DNA from 3 places in the Kitasatospora sp. NPDC057015 genome. Region 1 is predicted to be linked to each of the others. Evidence: predicted binding sites of a transcription regulator. Region 1 holds the regulator's gene; each other region holds the start of a gene.
The links. The regulator HrcA, encoded in region 1, represses chaperone genes, less so after heat shock. The targets are predictions, from matches to a motif close to TTNGCACTCNGNNNNNCNGAGTGCNAA.

Region 1 (9,597 bases):
GCAGGATGTAGCCGGTGTCCCCCTTCACCACGCCGTCGTCGATGATGTCGGCGTTGAGGGTGGGAAGGTACAGCGCGGCGAGGGTCGACACCAGCTGGAGCAGTACCAGCAGGGAGATCGGTCGGTGGTAGGGCCTCAGATGAGCCCGGAGCAGTCTGATCAGCACTGGCAACACTCTCATGCTCGACAGCGGGAACGGCATCCCAATTTTCGGGCTTCTGCGGACCGGTGTACCGGCATTGCCGTGGTCCGACCCTGAGACTAGTGGGGCACTTTGCACTTGCGGCGCGCCGGTGTGCCAGCTGGCGTCACCCTCTTACGGAACGGCTTGTTTCCCCCTAGGCTGCTGCCACCTCTTGTTACTTGTCGGTTAACAAGACGGCCCGGAGGCCGCCCCCACGGTCACCGTCCACCCTCGGCCACCCGCCCCCGGAGGTCTCGTTGAGTTCCGCGCAGTCCCTGATCGGCTCCGGCAGTGTCGACATCGTCGCCGGGCGCCCCGCCTCCGTCGCCCACCTCTTCCTCGACCGGGTGGCCGCCACTCCCGGCGACGAGGCCTACCGCTACCCCGTGCCCGTGGACGAGCACGCCGCGGACGGCGCGCCGGGCGCCGAGCAGTGGCGCTCGCTCACCTGGGCGCAGACCGCCGTCCGGGTCAAGGCGGTGGCCGCCGGCCTGATGTCGCTCGGCATCCGACCGGAGGACCGGGTGGCGCTGTCCTCGTCCACCCGGGTGGAGTGGATCATCGCCGACCTGGGGAACATGTGCGCCGGGGCGGCCACCACCACCGTCTACCCGAGCACCAACGCCGACGAGACGGCCTTCATCCTCTCCGACTCGGGGTCCAGGGCCCTGTTCGCGGAGAACGCCGCCCAGCTGGACAAGGCGATCAGCCGACTGGACCAGCTGCCCGAGCTGAGGACGGTCGTCCTCTTCGACGCCCCCGCCGAGGTCCCCGAGCCGGCCGGTGTCGCCGTCCTCACCTTCGCGGAGCTGGAGCGGCTGGGCAACGAGTACCTGGCGGAGCACCCCGACGCCGTGGACAAGGCGGTCGCGGCGATCGACAAGGAGCAGCTGGCCACCCTCATCTACACCTCCGGCACCACCGGCCGCCCCAAGGGCGTGCGCCTGGTGCACGACTGTTGGGCGTACGAGGGCCGGGCGCAGGAGGCCAGCGGGCTGCTGCGCGCCGAGGACATCCAGTTCATGTGGCTGCCGCTGTCGCACGTCTTCGGCAAGACGCTGATCTCCGGCCAGATCGCCACCGGGCACGTGATGGCCCTGGACGGCCGGGTCGACCGGATCATCCACAACCTGCCGGCGATCCGCCCGACCCTGATGGCCTCGGCTCCGCGGATCTTCGAGAAGGTCTACAACGGCATCGCCGGCCGGGCCCGGGCCGAGGGCGGCGCCAAGTACAAGATCTTCCTGTGGGCGGCGAGGGTCGCCCGGGAGCACGCCCGGACCGCCCAGGCCACCCGGATCGCCACCGGCCGGGAGTCGGTGCCGTTCGTCCTGGGCCTGCAGCACGCGCTGGCCGACAAGCTGGTGTACGCCAAGATCCGGGCCGCCTTCGGCGGGCGGATGCGCGGCTCGGTCTCGGGCAGCGCCGCGCTCGCGCCCGAGATCGGGTACTTCTTCGCCGGCGCCGGCGTGCCGATCCTGGAGGGCTACGGCCTCACCGAGACCAGCGCGGGATCCTGCGTGAACCGCGCCGAGGACTTCCGGATCGGCACGGTCGGCCTGCCGCTGCCCGGCACCGAGGTCCGGATCGCCGAGGACGGCGAGATCCTGCTGCGCGGCCCCGGCATCATGCGCGGCTACCACAACCTGCCGGAGAAGACCGCCGAGGTGCTGGAGCCGGACGGCTGGTTCCACACCGAGGACATCGGCGAGCTCACCGAGGACGGCTTCCTGCGGATCACCGACCGCAAGAAGGACCTGTTCAAGACCTCGGGCGGCAAGTACGTCGCGCCCAGCGAGGTCGAGGGCAAGTTCAAGGCGATCTGCCCGTTCGTCAGCAACATCCTGGTGATCGGCAACGGCCGCAACTACTGCACCGCGCTGATCGCCCTGGACGAGTCGGTGATCATGCCGTGGGCCGCCGAGCACGAGCTGGCCGGCAGGTCCTACGCCGAGGTGGTCTCCTCCCCGCAGGTGCGCGAGCTGATCGAGGGCTTCGTGCAGCGGCTCAACGGCGACCTCCAGCGCTGGCAGACGGTGAAGAAGTTCACCCTGCTCCCGCGCGACCTGGACATCGAGCACGGCGAGCTGACCCCGAGCCTCAAGATCAAGCGCCCGGTGGTCGAGAAGACGTACGCCGACGCGGTCGCCGAGATGTACGCGGGCGCCGTCGAGGCGTGAGCCTCCCCGTCCGGTACGGCCCGCCCGGGCCGTACCGGACAATGGGTGCATGCCCTCCGCACTCCCCGACGGCGAACCCGTGCCGTCCGACGGTTCCCTGCCCGCCCACGCCCTCGCCGGGCTGGGCACGCGGCCCTTCGGGTTCTACGTCCACGTGCCGTACTGCGCCACCCGCTGCGGCTACTGCGACTTCAACACCTACACGGCCACCGAACTGCGCTCCTCCGGCGCCGTCGCCTCGCAGGACACCTACGCGGACAACCTGGTCGCGGAGATCCGCCACGCCCGTACGGTGCTGGGCTCCGCGGAGCTGCCCGTGCAGACCGTCTTCCTCGGCGGCGGCACGCCGACCCTGCTGCCCGCCCGTGACCTGGTGACGATGCTCGCCGCGATCCGGGACGAGTTCGGGCTCGCGCCGGGCGCGGAGGTCACCACCGAGGCCAACCCCGAGTCGGTCGACCCCGCCTACCTGGCGCAGCTGCGCGAGGGCGGCTTCAACCGGATCTCCTTCGGCATGCAGAGCGCCCGCCCGCACGTGCTGCAGCTGCTGGACCGCCACCACACCCCGGGCCGCCCCGAGGCCTGCGTGGCCGAGGCCAGGGCGGCGGGTTTCGAGCACGTCAACCTGGACCTGATCTACGGCACCCCCGGTGAGTCCGACGACGACTGGCGGGCCTCGCTGGACGCCGCCATCGGCGCCGGCCCCGACCACGTCTCCGCGTACTCCCTGATCGTCGAGGACGGCACCAAGCTCGCCGCCCGGGTCAAGCGCGGCGAGCTGCCGATGATCGACGACGACGTGCACGCCGACCGCTACCTGATCGCCGAGGAGGCGCTGAGCAAGGCCGGCTACTCCTGGTACGAGGTCTCCAACTGGGCGACCACCGAGGCCGGCCGCTGCCGGCACAACGAGCTCTACTGGACGGGCGCCGACTGGTGGGGCGCGGGCCCCGGCGCGCACAGCCACGTCGGCGGCGTCCGCTGGTGGAACGCCAAGCACCCGGCCGCGTACGCCCGGGCCCTCGCCGAGGGCCGCACCCCCGCCCAGGGCCGGGAGGTCCTCCCGGCGGCGGACCGCCGGGTCGAGCGGATCCTGCTGGAGCTGCGCCTGGTCGAGGGCTGCCCGCTCGACCTGCTCGCCCCGGCGGGCCTGGAGGCCGCCCACCGCGCGCTGGCCGACGGCCTGCTCGACCCCGCCGCCTTCGACGGCGGCCGCGCCGTGCTGACCCTCCAGGGGCGCCTGCTGGCGGACGGCGTCGTGCGTGACCTCGTGGACTGAATCCCGTTGACGTGGGAGCGGCCGTCCGAGGGAGTTGTGATGACCCGGTGGACGTGCTCGGCGTCGTCCTGGACACCGCGGAGTTCCAGACCTGCGCCTGAGACCCTCCGGCGGGATCCGAGGCCGCTCAGTCCTCGGTGAGCGTCACGAAGTCGATCAGTTCCTCGACCCGGCCCAGCAGGGCCGGGTCGAGGTCCCGGTAGGAGTTCACCGAGGCGAGGATCCGCTTCCAGGCGGCCGGGGTGTCCACCGGCCAGCCGAGCCGGCGGCAGACGCCCTCCTTCCAGGACTCCCCGCGCGGCACCTGCGGCCAGCCGGGGATGCCGACGCTGGCGGGCTTCACGGCCTCCCAGACGTCGATGTACGGGTGGCCGACCACCAGGACGCAGGCGCCGGTCACCTGGCCGGCGATCCGGTGCTCCTTGGTGCCGGGCAGCAGGTGGTCGACCAGCACGCCGAGGCGCCGACCCGGGCCGGGGGCGAAGTCGGCGACGATCGCCGGCAGGTCGTCGATGCCCTCCAGGTACTCCACCACCACGCCCTCGATCCGCAGGTCGTCGCCCCAGACCCGCTCGACCAGTTCGGCGTCGTGCCGGCCCTCGACGTAGATCCGCGACTCCCGGGCGACCCGGGCCCGGGCGCCCGGCACCGCCACGGATCCGGAGGCCGTCCGGCCGGGGGCCTTGGCGGGCGCGGGCGCGGCGCCGGCCGGGCGCACCAGGGTGACGACCCGCCCCTCCAGCAGGAAGCCGCGCGGGCCCATCGGGAACACCCGGTGCTTGCCGAAACGGTCCTCCAGCGTGACCGTCAGCCCCTCGGCCGTCTTCTCGCACCGCACCACCGCCCCGCAGAAGCCGGTGGCCGCCTCCTCCACCACGAGGTCCCGCTCGGCGGGCACCTCCGGGGCGGGCTGCTGCCGCTTCCACGGCGGGGTCAGGTCCGGGCCGTAACTCCTGCTGCGCATCCTCGGACTATACGAAACCCGCCGCCGCCCCGGCCGCCGGGCACGCGCACCGGCCCGTCCGGCCCGCGTCCGGTGCCACCGCCGACAGCACGGCCGCCGGCTGCTCCGCCAGCGCCGTACGGTGCGTCAGCGCCGCGGCGTCCGGCGGGTTTCCGGGCGGCCTCACAGGCCCGGGGCGCCCCAGACCGGGAACCAGCGGGAGAGGTCGGACTCGACCCGCAGGTCGTTGCCGAGCATGGCCTTGATCTGGAGTTCCAGCGGGCTGTTGCGCTTCTCGCCGCCGCCGGGCATCGGTGCGAACGGGTAGAAGGTGCCGCGCTTGTAGAGGTAGACGAGCGCGAGCGCCTGGCCGGCGTCGTTGCGGAAGGCCACCAGCGAGCAGAGCAGTTGCGGGCCGAATCCGTTCGCCTCCAGCTCGCTGTTCACCGCGTGCAGGTCGTTGACCAGTTCGGGGAGTTCCTCCGGGGTGTGCCGGGCCAGCAGCCAGGAGTAGCCGTAGCCGTCCTGGCTGGCCTCCACGGGGACGCCGCCGCGGTCGGTGTCGGCGTCGAGCAGCGCCCGGACCTGCCGCTCCACCTCGCCGAAGGCGCCGCCCTCGACGGCGGCGAAGCAGACGGAGCCGAGTCCGGTCGGCCGGAACCCGGCGGCGGCCTCCAGGGTGAGCGCCGCGGAGGGGACCCCGAACAGCTGGTCGAGGTCGGGCCGGACCGGCTTGCTCCGGCCGAACAGGGTGTCCAGGAATCCCACGGGGTCCCCTCCGGTCGCACGGCGTGTCGTCAGGTGCGGTGGTGGTGCGGGCGGGTCAGTGGTTGAGGTCGGTGGAGATCCTGGCGAGCTGCTCCAGCCGCTTCTCCAGCGACGGGTGGGTGGACAGCAGCTGGCTGGCGGTCTCCCGGGCGCTCAGCGCCGGGGCGAAGTAGAAGGCGTTGTAGGCCTGGGCCTGCCGCAGGTCCCTGGTGGGGATCGCGGCGATCTGGCCGGTCACCTTGGTCAGGGCGGAGGCCAGCGCGCTGGGCCGGCCGGTCAGCTGGGCGGCCGCCCGGTCGGCGGCCAGTTCGCGGTAGCGGGACAGCAGCCGGGTGAGCAGGAAGCTGATGACGTACACCACCATCGAGACCAGCGGGATGATCAGCATCGCGATGGCGGCGTTCTGGTCGTTGCTGTTGCGGTTGCCGCCCATCAGGCCGCCGTACATGGCCATCCGGGTCATCGCCCCGGCGAGGACGCCGAGGAACCCGGCCACCGTCATCACCGCGACGTCCCGGTGGGCGACGTGCGAGAGCTCGTGGGCGAGGACGCCCTCCAGTTCCTCCGGCTCCAGCCGGCGCAGCAGGCCGGTGGTGACGCAGACCACCGACTTCTCGGGTTTGCGGCCGGTGGCGAAGGCGTTCGGCATGTCGTTCTGGGAGACCGCGACCCTGGGTTTGGGCATGTCGGCGAGTGCGCAGAGCCGGTCGATGGTGCCGTGCAGCTGCGGAAACTGCTCGGGGGTGACCTCGTGGGCGCCCATCGCCCGTTCGGTGATCTTGTCGCTGAACCAGAACTGCGCCACGAACAGCCCGCCCGAGATCAGCACGATGATCGGCCAGGCCCCGCGGAACAGCGCGATGAGCACACCGGTGAAGCCCACGTACAGAAGACCGATCACGAACATCGTGGCGACCATCCGGCTGGTCAGTCCGCGGTCGGGGGTGAATCGGGTGTGCTGGCCTGAGGTCGACATCGCTGCTCCTCGCATTCGCCGGTTGCCTTCGATGCTGCCACCTGGCGGGGCGGGCGGCATCACCCCGCGCGGGGCGGTGCGTGCAGGATCACCACCGACGGGCCGTTCCTGCCGTCGGGCCCGGGCCTTACACTGGCAGGTACGGTTCTGGCACTCGACTGTCCTGAGTGCCAGAGGCCCGGAACTGGTGATCCACAGAGCGGCCCAGACCAAGTCATAACGGACAACGTGCGAAGACGGAGGTGCGTGCCCATGGCCAACGAGCGCAGGGCGGACGATCGCAAGTCCGACGGCAGGCACCTCGACGGCAGGCAGCTGGACGTGCGTCCGCTGGACGACCGCAAGCTCGCGGTGCTGCGTGCGATCGTCCAGGACTACGTGGGCACCGAGGAGCCGGTCGGCTCCAAGGCGCTGGTCGAGCGGCACAGCCTCGGGGTCTCCCCGGCGACCGTGCGCAACGACATGGCGGCCCTGGAGGAGGACGGCTACATCCAGCAGCCGCACACCAGCGCCGGCCGGATCCCCACCGACAAGGGCTACCGGCTCTTCGTCGACCGCCTCGCCGAGGTGAAGCCGATGACCGCGCCCGAGCGGCGTGCGATCCGGCACTTCCTGGACGGCGCGGTCGACCTGGACGACGTGGTGGCCCGTACGGTGCGGCTGCTCGCGCAGCTGACCCGGCAGGTCGCGGTGGTGCAGTACCCCTCGCTCTCCCGCTCGACCGTGCGGCACATCGAACTGGTCGCGCTGGCCCCGGCCAAGGTGATGCTCGTCCTGATCACCAACACCGGCCGGGTCGAGCAGCGGATGGTCGACTGCCCGGGCACGGTCGGCGAGACCGTCCTGGCGGACCTGCGGGCCCGGATCAACGCCCGGGCCGTCGGGCAGCGCCTGCCGGACGTCCCCGAGCTGCTGGAGGGCCTGCCGGCGGCCTTCGAGGCGCCCGACCGCCCGACCGTCACCACCGTGCTCGCCACCCTCTTCGAGGCCCTCGCCGAGCAGAACGAGGAGCGGATCATGCTGGCCGGCACGGCCAACCTGACCCGCTTCGGGCACGACTTCCCGCTCACCATCCGGCCGGTGCTGGAGGCGCTGGAGGAGCAGGTCGTCCTGCTCCGCCTGCTGGGCGAGACCGCCGACGCCGGGATGATGGTCCGAATCGGCCGGGAGAACGCGTACGAAGGGCTCAATTCCACCTCGGTGGTCTCGGTCGGTTACGGTTCGGGCGACGAGAGTGTGGCAAAGCTGGGAGTGATCGGTCCGACCCGGATGGACTACCCGGGCACAATGGGGGCGGTGCGTGCGGTGGCACGGTACGTGGGCCAGATCCTGGCCGAGTCGTAGAACAGCGCCGTTGGACCTCCAACGGTGACAACCAGTCGCAGCACTTCTAGAGGCGGAACAAGCGGAGCATTTGGTGGCCACGGACTACTACGCGGTACTCGGCGTCCGACGGGATGCGGGGCAGGACGAGATCAAGAAGGCGTTCCGGCGCCTCGCCCGTGAACTGCACCCGGACGTCAACCCGGACCCGAAGACGCAGGAGCGGTTCAAGGAGATCAACGCCGCCTACGAGGTGCTCTCGGACCCGGCCAAGCGCCAGGTCTACGACCTCGGCGGCGACCCCCTCTCCCCGAACGGCGGCGGCGCGGGCGGCTTCGGCGCCGGCGCGGCGGGCTTCGGCTTCTCCGACATCATGGACGCCTTCTTCGGCGCCGCCTCCGGCCAGCGCGGGCCACGCTCGCGCACCCGGCGCGGCCAGGACGCGATGATCCGGCTGGAGATCACCCTGGAGGAGGCCGCGTTCGGCACCACCAAGGAACTCCAGGTCGACACCGCCGTCACCTGCACCACCTGCTCCGGTGAGGGCGCCGCACCCGGCACCTCGGCGCAGACCTGTGACATGTGCCGGGGCAAGGGCGAGGTCTCGCAGGTCACCCGGTCCTTCCTGGGCCAGGTCATGACCTCGCGGCCGTGCCCGCAGTGCCAGGGTTTCGGCACCGTCGTGCCGACCCCGTGCCCGGAGTGCGCCGGCGACGGCCGGGTCCGGGCCCGCCGCACCCTCACGGTGAAGATCCCGGCCGGTGTGGACAACGGCACCCGGATCCAGCTGGCCGGCGAGGGCGAGGTCGGCCCCGGCGGCGGCCCGGCCGGCGACCTGTACGTCGAGATCGCCGAGACCGCCCACCCGACCTTCCAGCGGCGCGGGGACGACCTGCACTGCACGGTCACCATCCCGATGACGGCCGCCTCGCTCGGCACCCAGGTGCCGCTGCAGACCCTGGACGGGCTGGAGGAGGTCGACATCCGGCCCGGCACCCAGTCCGGACAGTCGATCCCGCTGCACGGCCGGGGCATCACCCACCTGCGCGGCGGCGGCCGGGGCGACTTGATAGTGCACGTCGAGGTGCAGACGCCCACCAAGCTCGACCCCGAGCAGGAGGAGCTGCTGCGCCGACTGGCGCTGCTGCGCGGCGAGGAGCGCCCTTCGGGGACCTTCGCGCCCGGCCAGCAGGGGCTGTTCTCGCGGCTGAAGGACGCCTTCAACGGCCGCTGAGCCGCCGAGCCGGCCCGGACACCGAGCACAGCAGCGGCCCGCGACCCCGTACATGGGGGCGCGGGCCGCTGTCACCCCGGCGTGAGCCGGCCTCTGTGCGCCCCCGGCGGCCGTGTACGCCACCCGGGTGCGTCGAGAGCCCCACGCGCCCACCGGCCCCCTGTCCGGTGCTCCCACCCCGCCCACCCACAGCCCACCCCGCACCCGCACCCGCACCCGCACACCAGCAGCGCAGCGCCAGCCCCGGAGGCAGACCCCGATGACCGCACCCGTGTTCGTCACCGACTCCGCGCGGCTCAGCGGCGCCGCCCCCGGCGCGGTGGTCCGCCTGGACGGTCCCGAGGGCCGGCACGCGGCCGCGGTCAAGCGGCTGGAGCCCGGGGAGGCGGTCACCCTCGCGGACGGCCTGGGCCTCGGCGTGGACGGCACGGTCGCGGCCGTGCACGGCAAGGACGCCGTCGACGTGACGGTCGGCGCGGTGCGCCGGGAGCCCGAGCCGTCCCCGCGGATCGTGGTTGTCCAGGCGCTCCCCAAGGGCGACCGCGGCGAACTCGCCGTCGAGACCATGACCGAGGTCGGCGTTGACGTGGTGATCCCGTGGCCGGCCTCGCGCTGCATCACCCAGTGGAAGGGCGAGCGCGGCGCCAAGGCGCTCGCCAAGTGGCGGGCCACCGCCCGCGAGGCGGGCAAGCAGTCGCGCCGGTTGCGCT
Region 2 (9,597 bases), on a different contig from region 1:
GGAGGGGTAGCGGCCTCCGCCCGCCCGTCGGCGGGCGGGGCGGGCGCTCGGGATCAGGTCAGCTGCCCGACCGTCGCGACCACGGTGGCCTCCTTGCCGCAGACCCAGTGCGGGTCGGGCCCCAGCTCGGGCTCGACGCTCAACGCGTGCGGATCGCCGTCCTGCGCGCAGGAGGGGCAGAGCGGCCAGCGGCCGTAGGCCTCCAGCAGCGCGTCCTGGACGTCCTGGGCCACCAGTCCGAGCACGAAGTCCGTGCCGTCCGGCCACTGCTCCAGCCACCAGCGCCGGTGGGTCACGGCGTCCTCCACGAGCGAGACCACGGTGGCGTCCGCCACGTCCCGGGCGCTGAGGTCGGCGAGGATCAGCGCCCTCGCCTTGTGCAGGGCTGCTTCGATTTCAGAGCTGGACATCCGTCCATTCTCCCGCAGCCGCCGCCCGGGCCCGGGAACGCCGCGAGGGCGGCTCCCCGAAGGGAACCGCCCTCGCTCAAGAGCGACTGATCCTCGGAGGGATCAGAAGTCCATGTCGCCGCCCGGCATGCCGCCGCCCGCGGGGGCACCGGCCTTCTCGGGCTTGTCGGCGATGACGGCCTCGGTGGTGAGGAAGAGCGCCGCGATGGAGGCGGCGTTCTGCAGCGCCGAGCGGGTGACCTTCGCCGGGTCGATGATGCCCGCGGCGATGAGGTCGACGTACTCGTTGGTGGCGGCGTTCAGGCCGTGACCGGCGGGGAGGTTGCGCACCTTCTCCACCACGACACCGCCCTCGAGGCCGGCGTTGATCGCGATCTGCTTGATCGGGGCCTCCAGCGCCACGCGGACGATGTTGGCACCGGTGGCCTCGTCGCCCTCGAGCTCCAGCTTGTCGAACGCGACCGAAGCCTGCAGCAGCGCGACGCCACCACCGGCGACGATGCCCTCCTCGACGGCGGCCTTCGCGTTGCGGACGGCGTCCTCGATGCGGTGCTTGCGCTCCTTGAGCTCCACCTCGGTGGCCGCGCCGGCCTTGATGACGGCCACGCCGCCGGCCAGCTTGGCGAGGCGCTCCTGGAGCTTCTCGCGGTCGTAGTCCGAGTCGCTGTTCTCGATCTCGGCGCGGATCTGGTTCACCCGGCCGGCGACCTGGTCGCTGTCGCCGCCACCGTCGACGATGGTGGTCTCGTCCTTGGTGATGACCACCTTGCGGGCGGTGCCCAGCAGGTCGACGCCGGCGTTCTCCAGCTTGAGGCCGACCTCCTCGGAGATGACGGTGCCACCGGTGAGGATGGCGATGTCGCCGAGCATGGCCTTGCGGCGGTCACCGAAGCCCGGGGCCTTGACGGCGACGGACTTGAAGGTGCCACGGATCTTGTTCACGACCAGGGTCGACAGGGCCTCGCCCTCGACGTCCTCGGCGATGATGACCAGCGGCTTGCCGCTCTGCATGACCTTCTCCAGCAGCGGGAGGAGGTCCTTGACCGAACCGATCTTGGAGTTGGCGATCAGGATGTAGGGGTCCTCGAAGGAGGCCTCCATCCGCTCCAGGTCGGTGGCGAAGTACGCCGAGATGTAGCCCTTGTCGAAGCGCATGCCCTCGGTGAGCTCGAGCTCCAGACCGAAGGTGTTGCTCTCCTCGACGGTGATGACGCCTTCCTTGCCGACCTTGTCCATCGCCTCGGCGATGAGCTCGCCGATCTGGGTGTCGGCGGCGGAGATGGAGGCGGTGGAGGCGATCTGCTCCTTGGTCTCCACGTCCTTGGCCTGGGCGAGCAGCTGGTCCGAGACGGCCTTGACGGCCTTCTCGATACCGCGCTTCAGGGCCATCGGGTTGGCGCCGGCGGCGACGTTGCGAAGGCCTTCCTTGACCAGGGCCTGGGCCAGGACGGTGGCGGTGGTGGTGCCGTCGCCAGCGACGTCGTCCGTCTTCTTGGCGACCTCCTTGACGAGCTCGGCACCGATCTTCTCGTACGGGTCCTCGAGCTCGATCTCCTTGGCGATGGAGACACCGTCGTTGGTGATCGTGGGGGCGCCCCACTTCTTCTCAAGGACGACGTTGCGACCCTTGGGGCCGAGCGTCACCTTGACAGCGTCGGCAAGCTGGTTCATCCCGCGCTCAAGGCCGCGGCGAGCTTCCTCGTCAAACGCGATGATCTTTGCCATGTGAAGTGGTCCTCCGAGACGGCGGTGAATGCTCGGACCGGAAGGTGCCCGCGACGGACGGCCCTGGTGTGCGGGGGTCCTTTCCCCTACCGCTCCCGGGGGCCTCACCGACCCGGTCCGTTGTCACTCTCAAGCTGTGAGTGCTAACGCCAATGATTAGCACTCCGGCATGGCGAGTGCAAGCCCCACCCACGATCCGGCCGGGCGCGTCGCCCCGCCCGCGCCGCTCCCGCGGCCCCCGCCGCCCGCCGGGCCGCCCGCCGACGCCTCCGATACGCACGACCCGGGCCGGACATGCCGACGGGCCCGTACGACTCACGTCGTACGGGCCCGTCGGTCGAAGCGGATCACCAGCCCGTGGGCCGAGCCGAGGCTCCTGGGTCCGGAAGGGTCAGACCGCCGCGCGGACCATGTCCGCCTGCGGGCCCTTCTGTCCCTGGGAGATCTCGAACTCGACCCGCTGGCCCTCCTCGAGGGTGCGGTAGCCGTCCATCTGGATCGCGCTGTAGTGGACGAACACGTCCGCACCACCGTCGACCGCGATGAAGCCGTAGCCCTTCTCCGCGTTGAACCACTTGACGGTGCCCTGAGCCATTCCGAACTCCCCTAGTGCTGTGCTGGCCCTTCACGGATCCCGCAGGTCGCGGGCCCGGGTCTGGTTTGAGGCCGGCCCGGGGAACCCCCCCTGAGCGCAGCCGTGCACGCCGCAGCCGCCCGCCATGGGCCACCGGACGGTGGTCGTCGAGCGGGTGAATGCGTCGATCGCGGCTGAATGTATCCGTATCGAAGCCCTCTGCAACAGGCCCAGCCAGCGGGAATTCGCGGCAGCCGTCGAGGCGCAATACGGGATGCATGCGGAGAAATTCGGCATATCACGCCGGGCATAGCGGACGAATGCCGCAAATAGCGGCCGGAATTCTGACGCCTGCCTGACATCTTTCACGGGCACGACATGTGAGCCGGTCTCAGCGGCCGGACGGGACACGAACGTGCGGGGCGCCCACGGGGGCGGCGATCGGCTGGCGGGGGAGGGGGCCCGGTCATCAGCTGTCCGACACTTTACTCCGCCTCGGACGGCCGAATTCCCACCCCAACGCGGCGAGCCGCCTTCACGACCGGAGAATTGAATTCCGGACACGAAGGCGGCTCGGTCCACCGGCGCCCCGCCGGCCCTCCCGGGGCGACCGGGGAAGGCGGGACGGAGCGGCCCGGCGGACGGGACCTGCGGGGCCGCGCCGGCGGGTGCCGGCGCGGGCGGCGGGGGCGGTCAGCAGCCGCCGGCCACCGCGGGGATGATCGACACGCTGGCGCCGTCCTTGATCTCGGTTGCCAGGCCCTCGGCGAAGCGCACGTCGTCGTCGTTGACGTAGATGTTGACGAAGCGGCGCAGCTTGCCGGTGTCGTCGAGCACGCGGGCGGCGATGCCCGCGTGGTTCTTCTCCAGGTCGGCGATGACCTCGGCGAGGGTCGCGCCCTCGGCGGCCACCTCGGCGGCGCCGCCGGTGTAGGTGCGCAGGATGGTCGGGATGCGGACGTTGGCGCTCATGGCGGTGGCTCTCCTAGCGTGATGGGGGATCAGGCGGACGCGAGGCCGGCCGACCGGAAGGACTCCAGCGTCGGGCGGATGGTCACGGTCAGACCGGCGTCGGCCACCGCGTCCAGGGTCTTGAGACCGTCGCCGGTGTTGATCGCGACCGTCTCCTTCGCCGGGTCCAGCTGCCCGGTCTCGACCAGCTTCTTCAGCACGCCGATGGTCACCCCGCCCGCGGTCTCGGCGAAGATGCCCTCGGTCCGGGCCAGCAGCTTGATCGCCTCGACCACCTCGGCGTCGGTGACGTCCTCGACGGCGCCGCCGGTGCGACGGGCGATGTCGAGCACGTACGGGCCGTCCGCCGGGTTGCCGATGGCCAGCGACTTGGCGATGGTGTTCGGCTTGACCGGGCGGATCACGTCACGGCCCGCCTTGAAGGCGGCCGACACCGGGGAGCAGCCCTCCGCCTGGGCGCCGAAGATCCGGTACGGGCGGTCCTCGACCAGGCCGAGCTTGATCAGCTCCTGCAGCCCCTTGTCGATCTTGGTGAGCTGCGAGCCCGACGCGATCGGGATCACGATCTGCTCCGGCAGGCGCCAGCCCAGCTGCTCGCAGATCTCGTACGCCAGGGTCTTGGAACCCTCGCCGTAGTACGGCCGCAGGTTGACGTTGACGAAGCCCCAGCCCTCGCCGGCCGGGTCGCCGATCAGCTCCGAGCAGAAGCGGTTCACGTCGTCGTAGTTGCCCTCGATGCCGACCAGCTCGCCGCCGTACACCCCGGCCATGACGACCTTGCCCTGCTCCAGGTCGTGCGGGATGAACACGCAGGACTTGAACCCGGCCCGGGCGGCCGCCGCGCCCACCGCGCCGGCCAGGTTGCCGGTCGACGAGCACGAGAGGGTGGTGAAGTCGAACGCGCGGGCCGCCTCGATGGCGCAGGCCACCACGCGGTCCTTGAACGAGTGCGTCGGGTTGCCCGAGTCGTCCTTGACGTGCAGCTGCGCGGTGAACCCGAGCTCGCGGCCCAGGTTGTCGGCCTTCACCAGCGGGGTCCAGCCCGGGTTCAGGTTCGGCTTGGAGGCGACGTCCGCGGGGACGGGCAGCAGCGGGGCGTAGCGCCAGATCGACGCCGGGCCGGCCTCGATCCGCTTGCGCAGCTCGTCCGCGCCGGCCGAGCCGAAGTCGTACGCGATCTCCAGCGGGCCGAAGCACTCCAGGCACGCGAAACTCGGGCCGAGCGGGAAGCGGGTGCCGCACTCGCGACAGGAGAGTGCGATGGCGGGGCCGAGGTCGACGGAGTCGGTCACGTCTGCGGCGCCGGAAGCGTTGGTCGCGGTGATAGCCATGATGGCGGAGGCCTCTCTCCTCATCTTCCCCGTGACGCGGGCGCGCCACAGGACGGAATTGGCACCTGTCCCGCCGGGCCGCGAAACGGCCGTGCGAGAAGGTTGCCGGGACGTCGACGGGCCGTTCCCTCAGTCCCTCTGGATGAGCTCTGTGAAGTTGTGGTCCTGCGCAGCGGGCGACCCCGGCGTGCGAAGGTCTAAGCGCTGTACGAAGACTGTATCCGAAGGCGTCAACCGTGAAGCGGTCCGTCCGCCACGCGAGATGCCCGACCGACGCGAAGTGCCCCACCGACGCGCGCCATCGAGGGCGCCCACCAAGGAGTGTGCCGTGCCTGCCGAGCTGCCCCCCGCGCTTCTCCCGGAGGTGGCCTCCTGGCTGCGCCGCCGGTCCTGGAGCGCGGCCGACCGACCGGTGCGCGACCTGCTCGCCGCCAAGGAGGCGGCCGGCCGGGCCGGCACGATCAGCGTGGTGCTGCCCGCCCTGGACGAGGAGTCCACGGTGGGCGCCATCGTCTCGACGATCCGCCGGGAGCTGATGGAGCGTCTCCCGCTGGTCGACGAACTGGTCGTGGTCGACTCCGGTTCGGCGGACCGCACCGCCGAGGTCGCCGCCGGCGCCGGCGCGCGGGTGGTGCACCGGGACGCGATACTCCCCCGGCTGCCCGCCGAACCCGGCAAGGGCGAGGTGCTGTGGCGCTCCCTGCTGGTCACCTCGGGCGAGATCGTCTGCTTCGTGGACGCCGACCTGCGCGAGTTCGACCCCGCCTTCGTGTCGGGGATCGTCGGCCCGCTGCTGACCGATCCGGGCATCCAGCTGGTCAAGGCGATGTACGACCGCCCGTACGAGCTGCCGGGCGCCGGCGAGGGCACCGTCGACCCGATCGGCGGCGGCCGGGTCACCGAGCTGGTCGCCCGCCCGCTGCTCAACCTGCACTGGCCGGAACTCGCCGGTTTCGTGCAGCCGCTCGGCGGGGAGTACGCGGCCCGGCGCTCGCTGCTGGAGCGGCTGCCCTTCCCCACCGGCTACGGCGTGGAACTCGGCCTGCTGGTGGACGCCCTGGAGACGGCCGGGCTGGACGCGCTCGCCCAGGTCGACGTGGGGGTCCGCCACCACCGGCACCAGGACAGCCAGGCGCTGGGGAGGATGGCCGCGACCATCTACCGCACCGCCCTGGAACGCCTCGACCGCACCCACCGGCTCAAGGCCTCCGCGGACCTGGTGCACCCGCTGCTCACCCAGTTCACCCGGACCGGCGGGGGCTTCACCGCCCGCACCCACCCGGTCGGCGCGCTGGAGCGGCCGCCGATGCACACGGTCGCGGAGTATGTGAGCCGTCACACCGCGTGAAGGGACGTTTGGGGGCGCCGGACCACGGCAAGGTTCCCATCATGGGCGATCTCACGACGGCACGTTCGAGTACGACCGGAAGCGCCCCCGTCCTGGTGGCGTCCAACCGCGGTCCGGTGTCCTTCAGCCGACGCGAGGACGGCGGCCTGGACCTGCGCCGCGGCGGCGGCGGCCTGGTCTCCGGGCTCTCCGCCATCGACGACCCCTCGGCGGTCTGGGTCTGCGCGGCGCTCGGCGACGCCGACCGGACGGCGGCCCGGCAGGCCCCGGACGGCCGGCTCGACCGCGCCGGGCACGACGTCGGCGGACAGGCCGTCCGGATGCTGGACATCGATCCCGACACCTTCGCCCGGGCCTACAACGGGGTCGCCAACTCGACCCTCTGGTTCGTCCACCACCTGCTCTACGCCACACCGACCGAACCGGCCTTCGACGCCGGGTTCCGCACCGAGTGGCAGGCGTACGAGGAGTACAACACCGCCTTCGCCGACGCGCTCGCCGCCGAGGCCGCCCCGGGCGCCGCCGTCCTGGTGCAGGACTACCACCTGTCCCTGGTGCCCGCGCTGCTCCGGGCCCGCCGCCCCGACCTGCGGATCGGCCACTTCTCGCACACCCCGTGGGCGCCGCCGGACTACTACCGGATGCTGCCGGACGACGTCGCCGAGGCCGTGCTCACCGGCATCCTGGGCGCCGACCGGGCCGGCTTCCTGACCCGCCGCTGGGCGCTCGCCTTCGCGGACTGCTGCGCCGACCTGCTCGGCGCCGAGGTCGACCGCGAGGCGCTCACCGTCACGCACGCGGGCCGCACCACCGCGCTGGGCGTGCACGGTCTGGGCGCCGACGCCGACTTCCTGCGCGAGCGCTCGCACCGGCCCGACGTCGAGGAGCGGCTGACCGCCCTGCGGGCGGCCGTGGGCGAGCGCCGCACGATCGTCCGGGTGGACCGCACCGAGCTGAGCAAGAACATCGTCCGCGGCCTGCTGGCCTACCGGCACCTGCTGCGGACCAGGCCCGAGTGGCTGGACCGGGTCGTGCACGTCGCCTTCGCCTACCCCTCGCGGACCGACCTGGCCGAGTACCGCGCGTACACGGCCTCGGTCGAGCGGATCGCCGGGGAGATCAACGAGGAGTTCGGCACCGACACCTGGCAGCCGCTGATCCTGCACGTCAACGACGACTTCCCGCGGTCCCTGGCGGCCTACCGGCTGGCCGACGTGGCGCTGGTCAACCCCATCCGGGACGGCATGAACCTGGTCGCCAAGGAGGTCCCCGTGGTCTCCGACGCGGGCTGCGCCCTGGTGCTGTCCCGGGAGGCGGGCGCGCACGCGGAACTCGGCGAGGACGCGATCAGCGTCAACCCGTACGACGTGATCGCCACCGCCGAGGCACTGCACACCGCCCTCACCATGCCCGCCGCCGAGCGCACCGAGCGCACCAAGCGGCTGGCCGCGGCGGCCACCGCGCTGCCGCCGCAGCAGTGGTTCCTCGACCAGCTCAACGCACTGGGCTGAGGCTCCCGCCGAGCCGCCGCACCAGCAGCTCCAACAGCTCCACCACGCCGGCCGGGCCGGGGACCACCAGGTCCGCCCGGTCGGCGAGTTCACGCACCGGCGCGTCGCCCACCGCGCCACTGCAGACCAGCAGGCCCGGCACGCCCTCGGAGCGGCCCTTCTCCACGGCCGCGAAGGCCGCCAGGTCACCCAGGTCGTCCCCGGCGTACAGCACCGAGCGGGCCGCGCGCTCGCGCAGGAAGGCGCTCAGCGCCGCCCCCTTGTCCACGCCCGGCGGGCGCAGCTCCAGCACCAGCCGCCCGGGCTCGACCATCAGCCCGTGCTCGGCGGCCAGTGCGGCCAGCGGCTGCCGGAGCAGCTCCAGGGCCGCCTCGGGGGTGTCGGCGCGGCGGGTGTGCACGGCCAGCGCCCGGCCCTTGTCCTCCACCCAGGTGCCGGGGCGGGCACCGGCGTCCGCCAGCCGAGCCGGCAGCAGTGCGCGGACCGCCGCGACACCGGGGTGCGGCTCGGGCGCCCGCACCTCGCCGCTGTCCGCGTCCCAGCGCTCGACGCCGTACTGGCCCAGCACGACCAGCCCGGGCACCCGGGCGAAGCCGCCGTACTCGACCGCCAGCCCGGCCGGCCGGCCGGTCACCACGACCACCGAGCCCACGGCGGCGGCCAGTGCGGCCAGCGCGGGCGCCGCGCCGGGGTGGGCGCGGGCCCGGGCGGGGTCGGGCACGATCGGGGCGAGCGTCCCGTCGAAGTCGAAGGCGGCGACCGCCCCGCCGGGGTCGGCGAGCAGCGCCGCCAGCCCCTCGCGTCCAGCAGCGGTAACCGGCTCCGGCAACTCGGTGATGGCCATGGTCCGACCCTACCCAGGGCCGCGCCCGGCACACCGGCCAGCGCGCGGGGGGCTCCCCCGGCGGGCGGGTCGCGGCCTCAGCGGGCCTCGCGCTTGCGTTCGCGGATCCGGCGCAGCCGGTTGACCAGGAGAGGGTCCCGCGCGAGGGCCTCGGGCCGGTCGAGCAGGGCGTTCAGCAGCTGGTAGTAGCGGGTGCCGGACAGGCCCAGCTCCTCGCGGATGGCCCGTTCCTTGGCGCCCGCCGTCCGCCAGGCCCGCGCCTCCAGCGCCAGGACGGCCAGGTCGCGTGCTCCGAGTTCGGCCATCGCCCTCACCTCCGTGTCCGGCCGGGCCCGTACGGGCCCTACGAGGTGTCATTCTCCCCCGCCGGTCCGACACACTGTGGCGCCCCCGTCGCGGCCGGCGGGCGGGTTAGCGTCGGGGCATGACCGACAGCTTCGCCCTGCACATCCCGACCGCCGAGCTCGAACCCGACCCGCTGGACCCGGCCCAGATCGTCTCCGGCACCCCCGAGGTGTCCGGGAGGGTGCTCTGGGAGTCGGAGGACGGCCGCCAGCTGCGCGGGATCTGGCAGATCACCCCGGGGGTGGTCACCGACACCGAGGCCGACGAGCTCTTCGTGGTGCTCAGCGGCCGGGCCACCATCGCCTTCGAGGACGGCCCGACGCTGGAGGTGGGGCCCGGCGACTGCGCCGTGCTGCACGCGGGCGACCGGACCACCTGGACGGTGCACGAGACCCTGCGCAAGGCGTACGCCCTGACCCTCGGCTGACCCGCCCCGCTCCCCCGCTGACGCGCCCCGGGCCCGTACCCGTGCCGGTACGGGCCCGGGGTCGCGGGCGCCCGGGGTGGGTGCACCGGGTCGGTGCACCGGGTCAGCGC
Region 3 (9,597 bases), on a different contig from region 1:
CGACGCGCACGCCGGTACGGGACCGCACACCCGCACCGGCCACTCGATCGCCACGTGTCCGCCCGCCAAACCACATGCCCACTTTGCCCGTTTTTATAGCTTTTGTATGGTCATTGACTGTTGTGTCACTCTGTGGGTGACTTGTCCATGAGGTTGCCTTAAGTCATATTTCCAGGTGTCCACACCAGCGCACCGAAGCCCCGCCGAGCCGAGCCGAGCGATCCCCGGGCCGGCGCGGGGCCGACGAGCCCTTGAAGGGAATGAGCCATGGCAGATTTTTCCCGCCTCCCCGGCCCCAACGCGGACCTTTGGGACTGGCAGCTCTCCGCCGCGTGCCGAGGCGTGGACAGCTCGCTCTTCTTCCACCCGGAGGGCGAGCGCGGCGCCGCGCGCAGCTCGCGCGAGGCCAGTGCCAAGGAGGTCTGCATGCGCTGCCCGGTACGCACCGAGTGCGCGGCACACGCGTTGGCGGTCCGTGAACCGTACGGCGTGTGGGGCGGCCTCACCGAGGACGAGCGCGAGGAGATGATGGGCCGATCGCGCAACCGCCTGGCCGAGGTCCCGCTGACGATGCCGTCGGGCGTACGGCGCTAGACGACCGTCGCCGCACCGTGAGGAAACGTTTCTTCACGGCTTTCCCCGTGCCCGACCTCGACCAGATGCACTGCCCTCGTGCACTGCCCTCATGCACTGCTCTGATGACCTGACCTGATGACCTGACCTGATGCTTTGATCCGATGCTCTGATCCGATGCCCGACCTGATGATGCGCCGACCATCCCCGAACACCCGTCGACACCCCCGGCGCCGGCCGGCCTGCGCGGCGTCCCGACCCCTGCGGCGCCCCTCCCGGTGCCACCGACCACGGCACCGCGACCACGGCACCCGCCCGACCCGGGCCCTCGCCCCCTCCGGGCCCGGGTCCGCGGCGGGTCAGCGGCGGGCGGCGGCTCCCGCCAGCCGGTCGAGCATCAGGGCCACGGCCGGCACCTCCGCGAGGTCCGGCAGGGTGAGGGCGACCACCTGGCGCAGCGCCGGCTCACCGGTGGCGGCCCGCAGCCCGACCGGCGACACGCCCTCCTGGCGCACCGAGTCCAGCGCCAGCCCCGGCAGCACGGCCACCCCGAGGCCGGCCGCGACCAGGCCGACCACCGCGGGGTAGTCGTCGGTGGCGAAGTCGATCCGCGGCTCGAAGCCGGCGGCCGCGCAGAGCTCCACGAGGTGGCCGCGGCACTGCGGGCAGCCGGCGATCCACTGCTCCTGCGACAGCTCGGCCAGCTCCACCGGCCGCTCGCCCGCCGGGTCGGCCAGCGGATGCCCGGCGGGCAGCAGTCCGACCAGCGGGTCGTCCAGCAGCGGGCGGACCACCAGGTCGGACCAGTCGTTGGCGGCCGCGGCGGCCGCCGCCTCCAGGACGGCCTCGGCGCGCGCCTCGCGCGGGGTGCCGTGCGGGGCGGGAACGGTCGCCGCGCCCTGCGAGTCCGGGTACCGGAACGCCAGCGCGACCTCGCACTCGCCGCCGCGCAGCATCGCCAGCGACTCGGTCGGCTCCGCCTCGACCAGCGACACCCGCAGCCCCGGGTGGGTGCTCCGCAGCTCGGCGACCGCGGGAGGCACCAGGGTGGAGCTCGCGGTCGGGAAGGACACCAGCCGCACCCGCCCGGCCCGCAGCCCGGCGATCGCGGCGACCTCCTCCTCGGCCGCCGAGAGTCCGGCCAGGATGCCGTTGGCGTGCTTCAGGAGCACCCGGCCGGCCTCGCTGAGCTGCATGCCCCGCCCGACCCGGACCACCAGCGGCGTGTCCACGGATTTCTCCAGGGCCTTCATCTGCTGGCTGATGGCGGGCTGGGTGCAGCCCAGCTCCCGCGCGGCGGCGGAGAAGGACCCGGTGCGGGCGACGGCACGCAGGACGCGGAGATGGCGGGCCTCGATCATGCCTCAGTTATAAGGCACTCTTTGCCATTGGCAAAATTATCCTGATATGTGGTTGAACATTGGAGCAGTACGCCGGAGGCCCGGCCGCACCCCATGGGGCGCGACCGGGCCTCCGGTCAACGGTCAGGCGTCAGTGCGAGTGGCCGTGGCCGCCGTGCGAGTGGCCCGCGGAGGCCTCCTCCTCGGCCGGCTTCTCCACCACGAGGGTCTCGGTGGTGAGCAGCAGCGAGGCGATCGAGGCCGCGTTCTCCAGAGCGGAGCGGGTGACCTTGACCGGGTCGATGACGCCGGCCTTCAGCAGGTCGCCGTACTCGCCGGTGGCGGCGTTGTAGCCGAAGCCCGCCTCCAGCTCGGCCACCTTGTGGGTGATGACGTAGCCCTCGAGACCGGCGTTCTGGGCGATCCAGCGCAGCGGCTCGGCGAGCGCCTTGCGGACGACGGCGACACCGGTCGCCTCGTCGCCGGACAGGCCCAGGCCGCCGTCGAGCACCTTCTGCGCGTGCACGAGAGAGGCGCCACCACCGGCGACGATGCCCTCCTCGACCGCGGCACGGGTCGCCGAGATGGCGTCCTCCAGGCGGTGCTTGCGCTCCTTGAGCTCCACCTCGGTGGCGGCGCCGACCTTGATCACGCAGACACCGCCGGCCAGCTTGGCCAGGCGCTCCTGCAGCTTCTCGCGGTCCCAGTCCGAGTCGGTGTTGGCGATCTCGGCCTTGATCTGGGCGACGCGACCGGCGACGGCCTCGGTGTCACCGGCACCGTCGACGACCGTGGTGTCGTCCTTGGTGATGGTGACGCGGCGGGCGGTGCCCAGCACCTCCAGGCCGGCCTGGTCGAGCTTGAGGCCGACCTCCTCGGAGATGACGGTGGCACCGGTCAGGGTGGCCAGGTCGCCCAGGATCGCCTTGCGGCGGTCACCGAAGCCGGGGGCCTTGACGGCCACCGCGTTGAAGGTGCCGCGGATCTTGTTCACCACGAGGGTGGACAGCGCCTCGCCGTCGACGTCCTCGGCGATGATCAGCAGCGGCTTGGAGGCACCGCCCTGCAGGATCTTCTCCAGCAGCGGGAGCAGCTCCTGGATGGAGGAGATCTTGCCCTGGTTGATCAGGATGTAGGGGTCCTCCAGGACCGCTTCCTGACGCTCCGCGTCGGTGACGAAGTACGGCGACAGGTAGCCCTTGTCGAACTGCATGCCCTCGGTGAAGTCGAGCTCCACGCCGAAGGTGTTGGACTCCTCGACGGTGATGACACCGTCCTTGCCGACCTTGTCGATCGCCTCGGCGATGAGCTCGCCGACCTGCGAGTCCTGCGCCGAGAGACCGGCGACGGCGGCGATGTCGTCCTTGCCGTCGACCTCGCGGGCGATCGAGAGGAGGTGCTCGGAGACGGCGGCGACGGCCTTGTCGATGCCCTTCTTCAGGGCGGCCGGGCCGGCGCCCGCGGCGACGTTGCGCAGACCCTCGTTGACCAGGGCCTGGGCCAGCACCGTGGCGGTGGTGGTGCCGTCACCGGCGACGTCGTTGGTCTTGGTGGCGACCTCCTTGACGAGCTGCGCGCCAAGGTTCTCGTACGGGTCGTCGAGCTCGACCTCACGGGCGATGGTGACGCCGTCGTTGGTGATGGTCGGGGCGCCGAACTTCTTGTCGATGACGACGTTGCGGCCCTTGGGGCCGATGGTCACCTTGACCGTGTCGGCCAGCTTGTTCACGCCGCGCTCCAGCGAGCGGCGGGCGTCCTCGTCGAACTGCAGAATCTTCGGCATGTTCCCGTTCCTCAGGGGTTACTGAATACGTGAGCCAACAGCCGCGCCCCGGGCCCCTGTCGGTGAAGACACGGATCCGGGGCGGGGCGGATACGGACCCGCGGGCCCGTGAGGTCTTACTTCTCGATGACCGCGAGAACGTCGCGGGCCGAGAGGACGAGGTACTCCTCGCCCTTGTACTTCACCTCGGTGCCGCCGTACTTCGAGTACAGGACGATGTCGCCCACGGCGAGGTCGAGCGGAAGACGCTGACCGTCCTCGAAGCGACCCGGTCCGACGGCCAGGACGACGCCCTCCTGGGGCTTCTCCTTGGCGGTGTCCGGGATAACCAGGCCGGAGGCCGTGGTGGTCTCGGCGTCGAGCGGCTGGACCACGATGCGGTCCTCGAGCGGCTTGATGGCAACCTTGCTGCTGGTGGTCACGTCCGAGCTCCCCTTCGGAGATTACGGGGTTGTCTTACAGGTAGTTGTGGTGCCTGCGTGTCTGCCGTCGCGGGGGTCAGACACGCTTCACCGTGTTAGCACTCACCCGGTGGGGAGTGCCAGGAACGACCATAGGGCGCCGTTAGCACTCAGTCAACCAGAGTGCCAACGGCGCGGCCGGGAGATTCCGGCGACCGCACGTGCGTACGGGTCGGCAGGGTGCGGAGCGCCGCGCGGAGCCGCCCCCGACCGGGGCGACCCCACACCGGGTTGAGTAGCCGTACTCAGGCGCCCGGCACCCGCCCGGCCACAGACTCGACGGCATGACCGCCGAACCCGCCGGACTCCACCGGCCGCTGCGCCTGGACCTGCTGCTGACCCTCGTCGTCCTGCCGATGGAGGCCCTGCTGGTCGCCGGAACCGCCCTGCTGACCTTCGCCCTGGCCTTCGGCGCCTCCGAGGGCGGGGGCGGCGCCTGGGTCGCCGCCCTCCTGGTCGTCGGCCCGCTGCTCGCCCTCGCACCGCCCGTCCTGGTGACCGTCCACTCCAGGAGGGCCGGGTTCCGGGTCCTGCCGGTGGCGGCCGCCCTGCTGCCGGTCGCCCTGCTGCTGCTGACCTCCGCACTCTGACCGCGGGCCGGGCCGGCCTCGCGGTCGCCGGCCGGGCGGGCTTCGCGGGCTCCGCCCGGGCGAGTAGGGCGCACGAGGCGGCGCCGGGCGGCGAGAATGGGCGGGTGGAGACCGAGAACCTGCAGGCCCTGCTGACCCCCGAGGGCCAGTCGCTGCTCGCCGAACTGCGCGACTACGCACCCGGCGACGAACTGGCGCTGGCCACCCGGCTGCGCCGCGACCACCCGGCGGAGCTGGTCTCCGCGGCCCTGGCCCAGGCCCGGCTGCGGCAGCGCGCCGAGGCCAAGTTCGGCGACGACGCCCGGCGGATGTACTTCACGCCGAACGGCGTCGAGCAGTCCACCCGGCGCAGCGTCGCCGAGTGGCGGGCCAGGCGGTTCGCGGCACTGGGCGTCCGGCGACTGGCCGACCTGTGCTGCGGGATCGGCGGCGACGCCGTCGCCCTGGCCCGGGAGGGGATCGCGGTGCTGGCCGTGGACCGCGACCCGGCGGCCTGCGCGGCCGCCGCGGCCAACGCGGCGGCGCTCGGCCTGTCCGGGCTGATCGAGGTGCGCTGCGCGGACGTCGCGGAGATCGACGTGACGGGCTACGACGCGGTGTTCACCGACCCCGCCCGACGGACCACCAAGGGCCGGGTCTTCGACCCCGAGGCGTACTCCCCACCGCTCTCCTGGGCGATCGAGGCGGGCCGGCGCACCCCGGTCGGCGCGCTGAAGATCGCCCCCGGCATCCCGCACGACCTGGTGCCCGAGGACGCCGAGGCCGAGTGGGTCTCCGACCACGGCGACGTGAAGGAGGCGGTGCTCTGGTTCGGGACGAAGGCCGCCGACCGGCACCGGGCGACCCTGCTGCCGCACGACCGCACCCTGACCGGCGGCGACCTGCCCGACCCGCCGGCCGGCCCGGTCGGGCGCTACCTCTACGAGCCGGACGGGGCCGTGATCCGGGCCCACCTGGTCGCCGAGGTCGCCCGCGAGGTCGGGGGCCGGCTGATCGACCCGATGATCGCGTACGTGACCTCCGACCGGCTGGTGGCCACCCGCTACGCGCACGCCTACGAGCTCACCGACGTGCTGCCGTTCAACGTGAAGAAGCTCAGGTCGCTGCTGCGCGAGCGCGGCGTCGGCACCGTGGTGATCAAGAAGCGCGGCCTCTCCATGACCCCGGAGGAACTGCGCCACAAGCTGAAGCCGCAGGGGCCGCACAGCGTGACCGTGATCCTCTCGCGGGTCGGCGACGGGCACCTGATGATGCTGGCCCGGCCGGTGTCGACCGGCTGAGCCGGCCGGCCGGGCGCGTGCCACGGGCGCGTGCGACGGGCGTTGGCCGGGCGCGCTCGGCGGGCCGGCGCTAGCCCGGCGCCTTGACGTAGTCCTCCAGCCGGGCCACCGCGAAGCCCTGCTCCTGGATGCGGCTGAGCAGCTCGCCGAACATCTGGGTCATGGTCTCGCCCTTGAGGTCCTTGGGCCCCCGGAAGTGGGCCAGGATGATGTCGCCCGGCTTCAGCTTCTTGTCGGCCGCCTGGTACTGCATGTCGTGGATCTGCATCGACTCGCGCCAGAGCACGATCGCGCGCGGGCCGCACTGCTGCACCGCCGTGTTGAGCGCGGGTGTGTGCGCGCCGTCGCCGTACGGCGGGCGGAACAGCAGCGGCGCGGTGCCGTACTGCTGGGTGAGGGCCGCCTGCGCCTCGCAGACCTCGGCCTTCTGCGCCTCGGGCGGCTTGGTGCTCATCGCCGGGTGGTCGACGGTGTGGTTGTGGATGTGGTTGCCGAGGGCCTGGAGCGGCTTGAAGTAGCCGTAGTCGTTCTTGACGATGTCGCGGGTCAGGAACATCGAGACCGGCACCCTGAGGTCGGTCAGCATCTCGACGAACTTCGGGTCCTTCTCCGCGCCGTCGTCGAGGGTGACGAAGACGACCTTGTCGGTGGTCGGGACTTCGCTGAAGACCGGCACGGCGCCCGTCGCGGTGAGCTTCAGGGGCTTGTCCGCGGGCGGCGCCGGGGCGGGCGGCAGCGGCTTGAGGTTCCATTTCGTCCAGACCGCCGGGGCCGCGTCCGAACCCGGCGAGGCCGTGCCGGCCGGCGGTGACGCCGGCGGCTGCGAGCGGGCCGGCGTGCCGGTGACGGCCGGCGGGCCGCTCGGCACCTCGGGGGCCGCTCCCCCGCACCCGCTGACCAGCGCGCCGAAGGCGAGGGCCCCCACCGCGTACGTCGTCGTCCTGCCCCGCCCGTACCGCTCCACCGCGCCGTGCCCCCCAGATCGTTCAGCCGACTCCCAGGAAGCACGCTACCGGCCGGCGGCCGGTTCCCCGGCGCGGCGCACTACTCGACGTGTTCGCTCGTGAACGCCCAGCGGTGGACCGGCCGGGCGAGCAGTCCGGCGGGCGGGTCGGCGACCGCCACCGGGGCGCCGTCCCACCAGGTGATCAGCAGCACCCGGTCGCCCGGCGCGCCGAGCACCTCGGCGCGCTCCAGGCCCGCGGAGCCGCGCAGCGCGGGCAGCGCGACGGCGTGCACCCAGGCGGTCAGCTCGGCGGCCCGGCCGTCGGCCGCCCGGGCCTCCCACATCGCGGCGACGGTCACCGCCCGCCGCCGAGCGCCCGGTAGGCCTGGCCGTGGACGTCGCCGTGCGCCCCGCCGTCCGTACCGGCGCCGGTGGCCGCGCCCGCGCCCGTGGCGGGCACGTGCACCTCGGTGACGGGCAGCGAGGAGTCCGCGGAGAGGTCGGCGGAGGACGGCGTACGGCCCCGCCAGACCATCTCGGAGCCGAGCGCGGCGACCATCGCCCCGTTGTCCGTGCACAGGCCCGGGCGCGGCACCCGCAGCCGGATGCCGGCCTTGTCGCAGCGCTGCCGGGCCATCTCGCGCAGCCGCGAGTTGGCGGCCACGCCGCCGCCGATCATCAGGTGGTCCACGCCGCTCTCCTTGCAGGCCTTGACGGCCTTGCGGGTGAGCACGTCGGTGACCGCCTCCTGGAAGGACGCGGCGACGTCCGCGACCGGGACGTCCTCGCCGGCCCGGCGCTTCGCCTCGACCCAGCGGGCCACCGCGGTCTTCAGGCCGGAGAAGGAGAAGTCGTACGCCGGGTCCTTCGCGCCGCTCAGCCCGCGCGGGAAGGCGATCGCCCGCGGGTCCCCCTCGCGGGCCATCCGGTCGACCACCGGGCCGCCGGGGAACCCGAGGCCGAGCACCCGGGCGACCTTGTCGAAGGCCTCGCCGGCCGCGTCGTCGATGGTCGCGCCCAGCGGGCGGACGTCACTGGTGATGTCCTCGCTGAGCAGCAGCGAGGAGTGCCCGCCGGAGACCAGCAGGGCCATCGTGGGCGAGGGCAGCCGGCCGTGCTCCAGCTGGTCCACGCAGATGTGCGAGGCGAGGTGGTTGACCCCGTAGAGCGGCTTGTCCAGCGCCCAGGCGTAGGCCTTGGCGGCGCTGACGCCGACCAGCAGCGCGCCGGCCAGGCCGGGGCCGGCGGTGACGGCGATGCCGTCCAGGTCCGAGGCCTTGACGCCGGCCGTGTCCAGCGCCCGCTGGATGGTCGGGACCATCGCCTCCAGGTGCGCCCGGCTGGCGATCTCGGGCACCACGCCGCCGAAGCGGGCGTGGTCGTTGACGCTGGAGGCGACCGCGTCGGCGAGCAGGGTGGTGCCGCGCACGATGCCGACGCCGGTCTCGTCGCAGGAGGTCTCGATGCCGAGGACGAGCGGTTCGTCAGCCATGGCGGGGGTCCTTGTTCACGTCGGTCTTCGGTTCGGTCTTGGGGTCGTCCAGGCGCATCACCAGCGCGTCCACGTTGGCGGGCTGGTAGTAGCCGCGGCGGATGCCGACCGGCTCGAACCCGAAACGCTCGTACAGGCGCTGGGCGCGCGGGTTGTCCACCCGCACCTCCAGCAGCAGCTCGGCGCAGCCGCGCCGGGCGGACTCCTCGATCAGGTCGGTGAGCAGCGCGGCGCCGAGTCCGGCGCCCTGCATCCGCTCGTCGACGGCGATGGTCTGCACGTCGCCCTCGCCGGCCACGGCCATCAGGCCGGCGTAGCCGACCACGGCGCCGTCGGGAGCGGTGGCCACGGTGTAGTGGCGGGTGCCGCCGGGGTGGGTCTCGGCGAGCTCGGACCAGTACATGCCGGTGGACCAGGCGTCCTCGGGGAACAGCCGCAGTTCCAGCTCCATCACCGGTGCGATGTCCCACCAGCGCATGGGTCGCAGGGTGGTGCCGCCCGGGCCGGCGGCGCCGTTCGGGCCGGGGCTCACGCCGGGAGCACCGCCTTGTAGCCGGCCGGGACCTGGGCGTCGGGGCGCCGGAGGTAGAGCGGGACGCAGGGCAGCAGTTCGCGGCCGGCGGCCAGTTCGGCGGCGGCGAAGGCGGCCAGGGCGCCGGCCGAGACGTGCTCGGGGCCCTGCGCGCCGGGGAAGACCTCGGGGTAGAGCAGCGCGCCGGCGCCGACCGACCGCGGTTCGGGCGTCAGGTCGGCCGGGCGGTCCACCGAGGGGCCCTCGGTCCGGACGCCGTCGGCGTCGTACGAGGCCCAGTAGACCTCCTTGCGGCGCGCGTCGGTGGCCACCGTGAACGGGCCGGTGACCCCCTCGGCGCGGGCCCGGTGGGCGATCGCGTCCAGGGTGCAGACGCCGTGCACCGGCAGGTCGAGGGCGTGTCCGAGGGCGGCGGCGGTGACCAGGCCGACCCGCAGTCCGGTGTAGGGGCCGGGTCCGACGCCGACGGCGATCCCGGTCAGCCGGTGCTTGTCGACGCCGGCCTCCCTCAGTACCTGGTCGACGGCGGGCAGGAGCAGCTCACCGTGCCGTCTGGCGTCGACCGTCCAGGCCTCGGCGAGGACGGTCGTGCCGTCGAAG

Region 2: groL (chaperonin GroEL) is a predicted target of HrcA. The motif match lies at 2,292-2,318, and genes of this name have one in related genera.
Region 3: groES (co-chaperone GroES) is a predicted target of HrcA. The motif match lies at 4,261-4,287, and genes of this name have one in related genera.

Annotation. Positions count from the first base shown of each region.
Region 1 is NZ_JBHUSG010000019.1:4,007-13,603, reverse strand. Features, by position in the region: gene ACFTWP_RS19385 (ABC transporter ATP-binding protein) at 1-166, opposite strand, end outside; gene ACFTWP_RS19380 (AMP-dependent synthetase/ligase) at 442-2,364, shown strand; gene hemW (radical SAM family heme chaperone HemW) at 2,414-3,643, shown strand; gene ACFTWP_RS19370 (DUF3097 domain-containing protein) at 3,771-4,607, opposite strand; gene ACFTWP_RS19365 (hypothetical protein) at 4,770-5,354, opposite strand; gene htpX (zinc metalloprotease HtpX) at 5,410-6,330, opposite strand; gene hrcA (heat-inducible transcriptional repressor HrcA) at 6,583-7,674, shown strand; gene dnaJ (molecular chaperone DnaJ) at 7,748-8,887, shown strand; gene ACFTWP_RS19345 (16S rRNA (uracil(1498)-N(3))-methyltransferase) at 9,147-9,597, shown strand, end outside.
Region 2 is NZ_JBHUSG010000003.1:236,631-246,227, forward strand. Features, by position in the region: gene ACFTWP_RS04315 (hypothetical protein) at 1-10, shown strand, start outside; gene ACFTWP_RS04320 (hypothetical protein) at 54-410, opposite strand; gene groL (chaperonin GroEL) at 513-2,135, opposite strand; gene ACFTWP_RS04330 (cold-shock protein) at 2,527-2,730, opposite strand; gene ACFTWP_RS04335 (MoaD/ThiS family protein) at 3,403-3,681, opposite strand; gene thrC (threonine synthase) at 3,711-5,012, opposite strand; SAM riboswitch class I at 5,030-5,161, opposite strand; gene ACFTWP_RS04345 (glucosyl-3-phosphoglycerate synthase) at 5,341-6,360, shown strand; gene ACFTWP_RS04350 (trehalose-6-phosphate synthase) at 6,402-7,871, shown strand; gene otsB (trehalose-phosphatase) at 7,855-8,715, opposite strand; gene ACFTWP_RS04360 (DUF3263 domain-containing protein) at 8,793-9,020, opposite strand; gene ACFTWP_RS04365 (cupin domain-containing protein) at 9,140-9,487, shown strand; gene ACFTWP_RS04370 (extracellular solute-binding protein) at 9,591-9,597, opposite strand, start outside.
Region 3 is NZ_JBHUSG010000005.1:137,461-147,057, reverse strand. Features, by position in the region: gene ACFTWP_RS07030 (WhiB family transcriptional regulator) at 268-594, shown strand; gene ACFTWP_RS07025 (LysR family transcriptional regulator) at 933-1,934, opposite strand; gene groL (chaperonin GroEL) at 2,065-3,696, opposite strand; gene groES (co-chaperone GroES) at 3,813-4,118, opposite strand; gene ACFTWP_RS07010 (hypothetical protein) at 4,442-4,747, shown strand; gene ACFTWP_RS07005 (methyltransferase domain-containing protein) at 4,852-6,027, shown strand; gene ACFTWP_RS07000 (polysaccharide deacetylase family protein) at 6,098-6,952, opposite strand; gene ACFTWP_RS06995 (hypothetical protein) at 7,072-7,332, opposite strand; gene tsaD (tRNA (adenosine(37)-N6)-threonylcarbamoyltransferase complex transferase subunit TsaD) at 7,329-8,465, opposite strand; gene rimI (ribosomal protein S18-alanine N-acetyltransferase) at 8,458-8,943, opposite strand; gene tsaB (tRNA (adenosine(37)-N6)-threonylcarbamoyltransferase complex dimerization subunit type 1 TsaB) at 8,994-9,597, opposite strand, start outside.